Regions from separate parts of the Curtobacterium sp. AC268 genome, predicted to be linked through region 2. Evidence: riboswitches for the same ligand, from Rfam matches in the RefSeq annotation. Region 2 holds a riboswitch; the other holds the start of a gene.

Region 1 (6,248 bases), 3.2 Mb from region 2:
CTGGCGCGTCGGGCGATCGTGCGGAGCGTCCGTTCGGCGGTGAGCGAGAGCAGCAGTCGCAGGTCGTCGGGGCGCAGGGCGTGCAGGGTGCCCCGCATCGGCCACGAGCGGACGAGTTCCCCGCGGTCGAAGGCCTCGCGGACGTCGTCCCGCGTCGATCCGGGAGCGCGGACCCCGATGGCCCAGAGCACCTGGCCGAGGTCCTGCCCCTGCACCGCCAGCATCCGCTCGACGACCTCGGCGGGTCCCAGCCCGGGCGCCGCGATGCCCTGCGCCGCGAACCGCGCCGTGCGGAGCCGTGCGGGGCCGGTGGTCACGCGACGGCGGCGGTGACCGCGTCGGCGTGCTGCTCCAGGTAGGCGACGTCGGCGCGGTACAGGTCGGCGTGACCGTGCTGCAGGTCGCTGACGAACTTCGGGTTGCCGGCGGCGGCCTCGTGCTCGATCGTCGTGACGAGGGCGACGAGGGACGCGATCATCGTCTCGGCCAGGACGCTGCGGGAGCGGTCGTCGAGGGCGTAGGCGCGGCAGAACTCGGCGGCCCGTGCGAGCCGCTCGTCGAGACCGGGGGCGGTCGATCCCTCGACAGCGCCGGTGGTGAACGGCGCGAACCGGTAGACGGCACTCGCGACGTCCCAGACGCGGGGGCCGGGGTGCGCGGTGTCGAAGTCGATCAGGCCGACGGCGGCGATGCCGTCGTAGACGCAGTTGTACGGGGCGAAGTCGCCGTGCACGATCGTCTCGACCGGGGCACGGTCGGCCTGGGACCAGACGTCGTCGGTGGCGCTGCGCGGGAAGCTGGCGGCGGCGTCGTGGAACTGGCGGAGCAGGCGGGCGCTGGTGACGAGGGCTGCCTCGCTGGCGATGTCCTCGGTCCAGGGGTACTCCCCAGCGACGCCCGGGACGAACGAGACCGTCTCGAGGGTGTCACCGAGGGCGATCGGTTCGGGGGCTGCGACGAACCCCTGCTCGTGCAGGTGGGCGAGCAGCCGGTGCACCGTGGGGGTCCACGGCCCGGCGGGGCGGTGGACTCGGTCGTCGGCCCTGGTGATGCGCTCCAAGGGGAACCTCCTGCGTGTTGCGTCTCCGTTGACGTGAGGGCCAGCGTACCGGCAGCGACCGACGGCCGCTCCGCGACCATCCAGAACACGGCGGTCCGGGCGGCTACAGCTGGTCGCGCAACCAGGACGGCCCGTGGACGACCGCGCCGAGGGCCTCGACGCGGTCGCGGAGTTCGCGGTCGGCCGTCACGACGACGACCGGCCCGTCGCCGGCCTGCACCGCGGCCCGCGCGGACTCGACGATCGCGTCGTCGCCGGAGGCCGGAGCACGGACGACGTCGACAGCGCCCGTGGCGGCGACGTCCGCAGCGGCCCGGGCCTCCCCCTCGAGCACCACGGTCCACCGCGGCCACCACCGCGCGAACGGCAGGTCCAGCAACGACGCGGACACCCCGCCCGCGGCGAGCGCCGACACCTGTGCGAGCAGGCGTGACGCGGCGCCGGCTCGGTCCTTCCACCAGCCGTCGGGCACGCTGCCGACGACGTTCGCCGCGTCGACGACGACGTGCGGTGTGGTCGCGACGGTGGCGCGGAGCGCCGGCCACGACCTGCCGAAGCCGGGGTGCAGGGGCAGGTCGTCGACCTGGTCGATCGGGATCCACGACAGGGCGAGGCTCTCGCGGTCGGCGATGACGGGTTCGAAGGGTCGGGAGGCGCGCCCCACGACGGTCGTGTAGGTCCAGAACCCCAGGTCGAGCAGTGCCGTGTGGCGCAGGGCGATCGCGTCGTCGGGCACACCGGCTTCCTCGGCGGATTCGCGGAGGGCGGCGGTCACGGCTGCTTCGCCCTGGTGCCGTGCGCCGCCGGGGATGCCCCAGGTGCCGCCGTGGTGGCTCCACTCGACGCGGTGCTGCAGGAGCACGCGGCCGGCGCCGTCGTCGACGAGCAGGCCGGCAGCGCCGAAGCGTCCCCACGCCTTGGTGCCGTCGGGGCCGACCGCCCAGGCGTCGCCGGGGTCGCGGGGGCCGGGTGGGGGCCCGGGGGCGTTGCATCTGGCACGGTCCAACCCTGGCACACGGTGCCCGGAGCGGGCCTCGAAGTGGTCACCGGGCGTCGTGTACGGTGTCGCTCGAGACACGGGGTGCCGCATCCAGCGGCTGAGATCACACCCGTCGAACCTGCTCGAGCTCGTACTCGCGAAGGGATCGTCCATGGAAACCGCTGCGCCCTCCCCTGCCTGGGCCCACCGAACCGCCGAACTGCTCGAGGCTGTGCGTGCCCGGGCCCCGCTGGTGCAGTGCATCACGAACACCGTCGTGCAGAACGTCACGGCGAACGTGCTGCTCGCGCTCGGGGCCTCGCCCGCGATGGTCGACGTGCCGACCGAGGCGGGGCCGTTCGCCCGCGTCGCGGATGCCCTGCTGGTGAACACCGGCACCCCGCACGCCGAACCGCGGGTCGCCGCGCTCGAGGCCGTGCACGCGGCCCGTGACGCGGGCACCCCGTGGGTGCTGGACCCGGTGGCCGTCGGTTCGCTGCCGGTGCGGACCGCCCTGGCACGTGACCTGCTCGCGCTGCACCCGACGGTGCTGCGGGGCAACGCGTCCGAGGTGCTCGCCCTGCTCGGCGAATCGGCCGGTGGCCGCGGGGTCGACAGCACCGTGGGCACCGAGGACGCCCGGGTCGCGTCCGTCGCTGCTTCGGACGGGAGGCTCGTGGCCGCGGTGGCCGTTTCGGGTGCGGTCGACCTGCTGGTCGCGCCCGGCATCGGTGTGGTCCGGGTGGCGAACGGCACCGACCTGCTGACGCGGATCACCGGTGGTGGGTGCGCGCTCGGCGCGGTCGTCGCCGCGTTCACGTCGGTCGCGCCGGAGGACGCGGGGGCCGCTGCCGTCGCCGCCACCGCGGTGCACACGATCGCCGCGGAACTCGCGGCGCGGGACGCCGGCGGACCGGGGACCTTCCAGCCGCTGTTCCTCGACCGGCTGGCGTCGCTGACCCCGGAGGACGTCGTCCGCGAGGCCCGGATCACCCTCGAGGCCGCTCCTGCGGTCGACGCCCGGGCGGTGTCGGCGTGAGCGAGCTGCAGTCTGCGGGGTTCGGCGTCTACCTGGTGACCGACGGTGCCCTGGCCGACCGGCACGGCATCGGGGTGCTCGGGGTCGTCCGCGCCGCCGTGCACGCCGGGGTCCGGATCGTGCAGGTGCGGGACAAGGACGCCTCGGCGCGTGACCTGCTCGCCCTGACCGCCGCGGTCGCTGACGCCGTCGGGGACCGCGCGAGGGTGGTGGTCGACGACCGGCTCGACGTCGTCCTCGCCGCACGGCACGCGGGACACCGGGTCGCGGGCGTGCACCTCGGCCAGTCCGACGTCCCCGTCACGGTCGCCCGCGCCCTGCTCGGAGCGGACGCCCACGTGGGCCTCACGGCGAACACGCTCGCGCACCTGGCTGCCGTCGAACGACTCCCCCGCGGCACCGTGGACCTGCTCGGCGTCGGGGTCGTGCACCCCACGGCGACGAAGGCCGACCACCCGCCGGCCCTCGGCCACGACGGGTTCGCCCGGCTGGCCGCCACCACCGACCTGCCCTGCGTGGCGATCGGCGGGGTGACCCTCGACGACGTCGTGCCGCTCCGGGCAGCGGGCGCAGCCGGGGTCGCGATCGTCTCGGGCATCTGCGCCGCGGCCGATCCCGGGTCCGCCGCGGCCGCGTACGTGGCCGCGTGGGGCCCTGGACCCGGCCATGCGGCGGAGCGGGAGCGGCTTGCAGCGGGCGATCCGTTCCTCCCGGCTGGGACGTCGTCGTGAGCGTCCCGCGGGTGCTGAGCATCGCCGGGACCGACCCGACGGGCGGAGCCGGGATGCAGGCCGACCTCAAGGCGATCGCCGCGCACGACGGGTACGGGATGGGGGTCGTGACGGCACTCGTCGCGCAGAACACGCACGGGGTGCGGTCCGTTCACGTGCCGGACGTCGGGTTCCTGCGGGAGCAGCTCGACGCGGTGTCCGACGACGTCGTGGTCGACGCGGCGAAGATCGGGATGCTCGGCACCGCCGACGTCGTGCGGGTCGTGACGGACTGGCTGCGGGAGCACCGGCCGCCCGTGGTCGTCGTGGACCCGGTGATGGTGGCGACGAGCGGTGACCGGTTGCTCGACGAGGACGCCGCCTCGGCGATGGGTGCGCTGTTCGGGCTGGCCGACCTGGTGACGCCGAACCGGGCCGAGCTCGCGGTGCTGGCGGAGCTCGCCGGCGCGTCTGCATCGACGTCGGCTTCGTCGCTGGATGCCGCGCGTGCCGTGGCGGCGCGGTGGGACGTCCTGGTGCTGGCGAAGGGCGGCCACGACGAGGGACCGACCTCCGACGACGTGCTCGTGGCACCGGACGGCACCGTGCGGGTGTTCACCGGTCCCCGGGTCGCGACGACGAACACGCACGGCACCGGGTGCTCGCTGTCGAGCGCGATCGCGACGCTCGCAGCACGGCACGGCGACTGGGAACTCGCGGTCGGGGTGGCGAAGCAGTGGCTGACGGCGGCGCTGCACGGGGCAGACGCCCTGGCGGTCGGGAGCGGCAACGGCCCGGTCGACCACGGGGCGCAGGCACGGGCGGCCCTGCCGGCGCTGTCGTACACGGACGTGTGGTGGGCGGATGCGGCGTCGGTGCTGCAGGAGACGATCGACTGCGCGTTCCTGGTGGGGCTCCGGGACGGGACGCTCGAGCCGGAGGTGTTCGCGGGCTACCTGGCGCAGGACGTCCACTACCTGCGGGCGTACGAGCGGCACCTGGCGGCACTCGGGGTCGGTGCCCCCGGCGCCGGTTCGGATGCGGGTGCTGCTGCTGCTGCGTTCTGGGCGGCTGCTGCGCAGGGGTGTGCCGACGAGGCCCGAGACCTGCACCACCGTCGGCTGGCCGGTTCGCACGCCGACGATCCCGTGCACCCCACGTGCGCCGGGTACCTCGCACACCTGCAGCAGGCGGCCGACTCCGGCTCCGCGGCGGTGCTCGCCGCCGCGGTACTGCCCTGCTTCCGGGTCTACGCCTGGGTCGGGTCGCAGCTCGGGGTCGCTCCGGACGGGCACGCCTTCGCCGACTGGATCACGGCGTACGGGGACCCGGGGTTCGCGGCGTCGAGTGCCGAGGCGACCCGGCTCGTCGAGGAGCTGGCCCGTGCCGCGACACCCGACGAGCGAGGGCGGATGGCGCGGGCGTTCCGGCGTTCGACGGAGTGGGAGCTCGCGTTCTTCCGGATGCCGACGGAGGCACGCGACCGGGGCTAGCGGGCAACCGGGGCTAGCGGGCGACCGGCGGCAGCCGCACCAGTTCGACGGACAGCTCGGCGCCGGTGACCGTGCCGCGCATCCACGTGTGGTCGGGCTGGCGACGGCGGTCGGTCGGCGAACCGGGGTTCAGCAGGCGCATCCCCGACGGCGCCACGGTGTCCCACGGGATGTGCGAGTGCCCGAAGACGAGCACGTCGGTGTCCGGGTACTCGGCGTCCATCCGCCGCTCCCGACCGGTCGACGCCCCGGTCTCGTGCACCAGGGCGAAGCGCAGGTCCTCGACGCCGAACCGAACGACGAGCGGCAGCCGGTCGTCGAACTCCGGGCCGTCGTTGTTGCCCCGCACCCCCGCGAAGCGGCTGGACCGCGCCTGCACGGCGTCGAGGGTGGCGAGGTCGACCCAGTCCCCCGCGTGCACCACGAGGTCGGCCGCGTCGACGTCGGCCCACAGCCCGGGCGGCAGGTCCCTCGCGCGCTTCGGCAGGTGCGTGTCGGACAGCAGGACGAACGACGTCGTCACGACTCGGTGGGTGCCGGCATCGGGAGCCCGGCCTCGTCCGAGGCGCCGAGGCGCTCCAGCAGCCCGGCGAGCAACGCGATGTCGTCGTCCGACCAGTCGGCGAGCCGTTCGTCGAGCGCGTCCCGGTGCAGCTGCACCGACCGCTCGAGCGCTGCGCGGCCGGCATCGGTCGCCTCGAGCGGCTTCGCGTTGCCGCTGCCGCCGTCGGTCGTCCGCACCAGTCCGGTCGCGAGGAGCCCGGACAGTTGCCGCGAGATCGTCGAACGGTTCAGCCGCAGGTAGCGGGCGATGTCGATGGCCATGCAGCCCGGGTGCTGGACGACGAAGTCGACGAGGGACTGGTCGACGACGCTCAACACCTGGTCCGAGCCCCGGGCACGGATGCTCGCCCGACGGGTGATGCGGGCGAGCTCGGTGTACGCCCGGCTGATGTCGCTGTTCCGG
Region 2 (6,248 bases):
CCCGTCCGGGTGGTCGATGCGCAGGCCGTCGACGAGTCCGTCGCGGAACCAGCCGCCGATGACGCCGTGCGAGGCCGCGAAGACCTCGGGCTCCTCGACGCGGATCGCCGCGAGGGTGTTCACCGCGAAGAACCGGCGGTAGTTGAGGTCGTGGTCGGCGCGCTTCCAGTGTACAAACGCGTAGTGCTGGCGGTCGTGCACGGTCTCGACGGTGTCGCCGTCGTGCACCGTTCCGGGGGCGGTCGGGTAGGCGGTCTCGCCGACGCGGAGCACCGGACGCTCGGCGTCGGACGTGTCGAGCGTGACGGCGTCGAGCAGCCGGTCGTCGAGCACGGGGACGCGGAGCTTGCCGTCGCCGGCTTCCCAGTCCACGTCGAAGGCCCAGGCCACGGGGGAGCCCTGCCCGAGTTCGAGCAGGGACCACCACCACGGGTTCGACTCGGGGGTCGCGACGCCGACGTGGTTCGGCACCACGTCGACGATGACCCCGAGGCCGACGGCGTGCGCGGCCTCGGCCAACGCCCGCATCGCCTGGTCGCCACCGCGGTCGGTGTCGACCCGCGTGTGGTCGACCACGTCGTAGCCGTGGTTCGACCCGGACTCGGCCTGCAGCACCGGCGACAGGTAGAGCCAGTCTGCTCCGAGGTCGTGCACGTAGTCGACCAGGTCGCGTGCGGCGTCGAGGTCGAAGTCGGCCGAGACCTGCAGCCGGTAGGTCGACGCGGGGACGCGGTTCGCTGCGCCGGGCGTTCCGGCGGTCATCGGGCGGTTCCGCTCGGTGCGGTGGAGCCGGCCGGGTTCACCGGTGTGACGGCGTCCTGCGGGGCGTCCGGTGCGGGGGCGCCGTCCTGCTCGGCGTCGACCGGGGTGCTGGTGACCTCGTGGTCGGGCTCGGCACGCAGCACGATCATCGACCGTGCGGGGACGTCGAGCGGGGTACCCGCGTCGAGCACCTCGTCGCGGGCGCCGGGGTCGGCGGTGTCGATCCGGACGGTCCAGCCGGGGGAGTACTCCTCGGGTGGGAGCGTGAAGGTCACGACGTCGTCGTGGGCGTTGAAGTACGTGATGAAGCCGACGTCGGTGACGCGCTCACCACGTGCGTCGCGACCTCGGATGCCCTCGCCGTTCAGGTACATGCCGACGCTCTTGCCGAAGCCGGAGTCCCAGTCCTCGGGGTCCATCGCGTCGCCCGAGGGGGTCAGCCACACCACGTCGGGAAGCGGCTCGCCCTCGCCACGTCGGACCGGACGGCCGTTGAAGTACCGGGTCCGGCGGAACGTGGGGTGGTCGTGCCGCAGCTTCACCACGTCGGCGGTGAACTGGATGAGGTCCTCGTCCGCGCTGTCCCAGTCGATCCAGCTGAGCTCGGAGTCCTGCGCGTAGACGTTGTTGTTGCCGGACTGCGACCGGCCGAGCTCGTCGCCGTGCGCGATCATCGGCACACCCTGACTCAGGAGCAGGGTCGCCAGGAAGTTCCGGCGACGCTGCAGCCGCAGTGCGTTCACGGCCTCGTCGTCGGTCGGGCCCTCGGCCCCGGAGTTCCACGACCGGTTGTGGCTCTCGCCGTCGTTGTTGTCCTCGCCGTTGGCCTCGTTGTGCTTCTCGTTGTAGGCCACCAGGTCGTACAGCGTGAAGCCGTCGTGCGCGGTGATGAAGTTGATGCTCGCCTTCGGCGTGCGGCCGTCGTGCTCGTACAGGTCGGCCGAGCCGGAGATCCGCGAGGCGAACTCGCCGAGCGTCGACGACTCGCCGCGCCAGAAGTCACGGACCGTGTCGCGGTACTTGCCGTTCCACTCGGACCACTGGGGCGGGAAGTTGCCGACCTGGTAGCCACCGGGGCCGACGTCCCACGGCTCGGCGATGAGCTTGACCTGCGACACGATCGGGTCCTGCTGCACCAGTTCGAAGAAGGCCGACAGCCGGTCGACCTCGTAGAACTCGCGGGCCAGCGCCGAGGCGAGGTCGAAGCGGAACCCGTCGACGTGCATCTCGGTCACCCAGTAGCGGAGCGAGTCGAGGATGAGCTGCAGCGAGTGCGGGTGCCCGACGTTGAGCGAGTTCCCCGTGCCCGTGTAGTCCATGTAGAACTTCTTGTCGTCGTCGACCAGGCGGTAGTAGGCCGCGTTGTCGATGCCGCGGAACGACAGCGTCGGGCCGAGGTGGTTGCCCTCGGCGGTGTGGTTGTAGACGACGTCGAGGACGACCTCGATGCCGGCGCGGTGCAGCTCGCGCACCATCGTCTTGAACTCCTGGACCTGCTGGCCCTGGTCGCCCGACGACGAGTACGCCGAGTGCGGCGCGAAGAAGCCGATGGTGTTGTAGCCCCAGTAGTTCGACAGCCCCTTGTCCTGCAGGGTCGAGTCGTTCACGAACTGGTGCACCGGCATGAGCTCGAGCGTGGTGACGCCGAGGCGCTGCAGGTGCTCGATGACCGCCGGGTGGGCGACGCCGGCGTAGGTGCCGCGCTGCTCTTCCGGCACGTCCGGGTGGGTCTCGGTGAGCCCCTTGACGTGTGCTTCGTAGATGACGGTCTCGCCGTACGGCGTGCGCGGCGGACGATCCCCCTGCCAGTCGAAGAAGGGGTTGATCACGACGCCCTTCATCATGTGCGACGCGGAGTCCTCGTCGTTGGTCGAGTCCGGGTCGCCGAACGTGTACGAGAAGAGCGACTGGTCCCAGTCGATCTCGCCGCTGGTCGCCTTGGCGTACGGGTCGAGCAGGAGCTTCGACGGGTTGCAGCGCGCGCCGGAGTCCGGGTCGTACGGGCCGTGCACGCGGAAGCCGTACTGCTGCCCGGGGCCGATGTTGGGGAGGTATGCGTGCCAGACGTAGGCGTCCACCTCGAGCAGGCGGACGCATTCTTCGTTGCCGTCGGAATCGAACAGACAGAGTTCGACGCGCTCGGCGACCTCGGAGAACAGCGCGAAGTTCGTGCCGCTCCCGTCGTAGGTCGCCCCGAGCGGGTACGGGTTTCCGGGCCAGGTGTGCAAACGGTCCTCCAGGTGTGGGTGCGGCCAACATATCGGCGGCGCTCGTCCGCGTCCGCAGACAAGCCCCAGCTGTGGATGCGTGATGCGCCCCGCGGCCTGTGGAGGAACGGACGAGTAGCGTCGCGCGCATGGCCAACATCGTCTCGAAGATCGCAGACCAGGTCCGCCCGCTCGGGGTCTCCACGAACTACGGAGAACCCGTCGAGGTCGGCGACCAGACCCTCATCCCCGTGTCCGTCAGCTGGTTCGGCTTCGGAGGCGGCGGGGACGACGAGAACGGTGGCGGCGGTGGCGGCGGCCTGTCGGCCCCCGTCGGCGCCTACGTCCGCCGCCCGGGCAAGGACCTCGTGTTCGAGCCGAACCCGATCTCGCTGATCGTCGTCGGCATCCCCTTCGTGTGGGTGGCCGGGCGTGTCCTCCGCAAGCTGGTGCGCGCGCTCAAGAAGTGACCACCTGACGCAACGGGAGGCCCGTGGCGACGCCGCCACGGGCCTCCCGTTGCGTCACGCGGTCGCGACCGCGTCTAGACTGCTGGCACACACACGGGAGTCCGGGACCGCCGGGCTGAGAGGGAGCGATCGGCGCTCCGACCGTCGAACCTGATCCGGATCATGCCGGCGCAGGGAGGAGTCAGCAGCATGCCTTCAGGCACGTCCACAACCGTCACCACCGCTCCGCGGCGATCGCTGCGTTGGCGGGTCGTCGACATCGTCGTCGCGAGCGTCCTCGCGGTGGCCCTCGGAGTCGTCTTCCGGCTCTGGGAGTTCGGCTACGAGCCCATCAGCGCCGTCATGGACCTCGTGCTCCCCGGCACGAAGGCCCTGTTCGGCGGGGTCTGGCTGCTCGCCGGACCGATCGTCGCGATCGTCGTCCGCAAGCCCGGCGCCGCGCTCTACGGCGAGATGGTCGCCGCCTCGGTCGAGGCGTTGTTCGGCACCCAGTGGGGATGGCTCACGCTCGAGGCCGGACTCGTCCAGGGCCTCGGTGCCGAGATCGTCCTCGCGCTGTTCCTGTACCGCGTCTACCGCCTGCCGGTCGTCGTGCTCGCCGGTGCCGCGGCCGGCCTCGCGCTCGGCATCAACGACACCGTCCTCTGGTACCCGGGGCTCGACGTCGCCTTCAAGGTCGTCTACGTGATCTGTGCCGTGATCTCCGGTGCCGTGATCGCGGGGGCGGGCTCGTGGCTCATCGTCCGGGCTCTCGCCCGCACCGGGGTGCTGTCGTCCTTCGCGGCCGGCCGCGAGCACAGCCGCCGCGAGCCCCGCGCCCTGGTGTGACCGTGCGCGCTCCGTCGGCGACGTCCCCTTCCACCGGCGGCGACGCCGGCGCAGGTGCCGGCGTCCGCGGGGCGCGCATCGTGTTCCGTTGCTGGGGCTGGCGGTACCCGGAGCGAGACGCCTGGGCCGTCCGTGACGTCGACCTGACCGTCGAACCGGGGGAGCGGGTCGCCGTCGTCGGTCCGTCCGGCGCCGGCAAGTCGACGCTCCTGCGAGCGGTGGCCGGCGTGCTGCCCGACGAGCCCGACGCCACCGACGACACCGCTGCGTCGGTCCAGGGGACACTCCTGGTCGACGAGGCCGAACCCCGCGCGGTCCGCGGGCGTGTCGGTCTCGTCATGCAGGACCCCGAGGCACACACCGTGATGTCCCGCGTGGGCGACGACGTGGCCTTCGGCTGCGAAAACGCCGGCGTCCCCCGCGACGAGACCTGGGACCGGGTGCGGACGGCGCTCGACGTCGTCGGCCTCGACCTGCCGCTCGACCGTTCCACCGCCCAGCTGTCCGGTGGGCAGCGGCAGCGGTTGGCGCTCGCGGGCGTGCTCGCGATGCGGCCGGGTGCGCTCGTGCTCGACGAACCCTGCGCGAACCTCGACCCGGACGGCGTGGCGCAGGTGCACGACGCCGTCCGGGCACTGCTCGACGAGACCGGGGCGACGCTGCTCGTGGTGGAGCACCGGATCGGCACCTGGCTGGACCTGGTCGATCGGCTCGTGCTGCTCGAACCAGGCGGCGGCGTGGTCGCGGACGGTCCGCCGGCCCGGGTGCTGGCGGACCACGGCGCGGCGCTCACGGCGGCCGGGGTCTGGGTGCCCGGCGCCGAGCCGGCGCGTGGTTCGGCCCGTCAGCTGCGGCGTGCGCTCGGACGAGCGGGCGAAATGCCCGGGGCGTCCGGCGGCGCGACCGCGGCATTCCGCCCGCTCGGCGAGGGGGCGCTCGGCGAGGGGGCGCGTGACGACGCTGCGGCGGTGCTGCTCGAAGCCCGGGGGCTCGGCACGGCACGGGGGAAGCAATCGGTCGGGAACGGCATCGACCTCGGGCTCCGGGCAGGGCAGGTCCTCGCGGTCACCGGCCCGAACGGCGTCGGCAAGTCGACGCTCGGGCTCACCCTCGCGGGCCTGCTGGCACCGGCCGCCGGCGAGCTCGACGCCACCGACACCCTCGCCGACGGTCTCGGCGCAGCGCCGCACACCTGGACGAGCCGCCAACTCGCCGCCCGGATCGGCACGGTGTTCCAGGACCCCGAGCACCAGTTCGTCGCCCGCTCCGTCCGCGAGGAGATCGAGGCCGGCCCCCGAGCACTCGATGCGCCTGACGCCGCCGAACGAGCCACCGCGCTGCTCGACGAGTTCGGGCTGGCACACCTGGCCGACGCCAACCCCTTCACCCTGTCCGGGGGCGAACAACGACGACTCGCGATCGCCTCGGTCATCGCAGCCCGGCCGCCGGTCGTCGTGCTCGACGAACCGACCTCCGGCCAGGACCGAGCCACGTGGCAGGCCGTCGTCGGGCGGCTCGGGGCCCTGGCTGACGATGGCACCTCGGTGGTGGCGGTCACCCACGACCGCGATCTCGTCCGGGCACTCGACGCCGACGAGGTCGTGCTCGGGCCGGACGGCGCCCGGACCGCCGGGCGCGACCAGGGGCCGTCAGTCGCGACCGTCCCGGAGACGGGACCGACAGCCGGGAGCCGCCCCGGGCCTCCAGACCGGACCGACACGGACGACCGGACGGACGCGGCGGATGCGGCGGATGCGGCGGATGCGGCGGACGGAACCGACCGGACGGACCCGGCGCGACGACCGCTGCCGACCCGCGCGACCGGCATCCCCGGCGTCCAGCCGGTCGCCTCCCTGATCGGTGTGCTCGCCCTCGGCGTCTGCCTGGTGCTCAGTCTCGACGTCGTCTCCGCCGCCGTCGCCCTGGCGCTCGAACTCGTGCTGCTGCCGCTCCTGCGCCTGCCGGTCCGGACCCTGCTGCT

The links. Region 2 has a riboswitch for thiamine pyrophosphate ahead of ACZZ9K_RS15560 (ECF transporter S component). Riboswitches for the same ligand answer to the same signal wherever they lie in the genome.
Region 1: linked by a shared signal. The riboswitch ahead of thiM (hydroxyethylthiazole kinase) and the one ahead of ACZZ9K_RS15560 (ECF transporter S component) in region 2 are both predicted to bind thiamine pyrophosphate.

The regions. Positions count from the first base shown of each region.
Region 1 covers NZ_OZ409878.1:37,837-44,084, reverse strand. Annotated here, with positions in the region: gene ACZZ9K_RS00220 (winged helix DNA-binding domain-containing protein) at 1-317, opposite strand, end outside; gene ACZZ9K_RS00215 (phosphotransferase enzyme family protein) at 314-1,060, opposite strand; gene ACZZ9K_RS00210 (NUDIX domain-containing protein) at 1,164-2,066, opposite strand; TPP riboswitch at 2,128-2,223, shown strand; gene thiM (hydroxyethylthiazole kinase) at 2,212-3,078, shown strand; gene thiE (thiamine phosphate synthase) at 3,075-3,809, shown strand; gene thiD (bifunctional hydroxymethylpyrimidine kinase/phosphomethylpyrimidine kinase) at 3,806-5,281, shown strand; gene ACZZ9K_RS00190 (metallophosphoesterase family protein) at 5,295-5,804, opposite strand; gene ACZZ9K_RS00185 (MarR family winged helix-turn-helix transcriptional regulator) at 5,801-6,248, opposite strand, start outside.
Region 2 covers NZ_OZ409878.1:3,277,412-3,283,659, forward strand. Annotated here, with positions in the region: gene treY (malto-oligosyltrehalose synthase) at 1-762, opposite strand, end outside; gene glgX (glycogen debranching protein GlgX) at 759-2,990, opposite strand; gene ACZZ9K_RS15555 (hypothetical protein) at 3,119-3,439, shown strand; TPP riboswitch at 3,523-3,634, shown strand; gene ACZZ9K_RS15560 (ECF transporter S component) at 3,629-4,267, shown strand; gene ACZZ9K_RS15565 (ATP-binding cassette domain-containing protein) at 4,270-6,248, shown strand, end outside.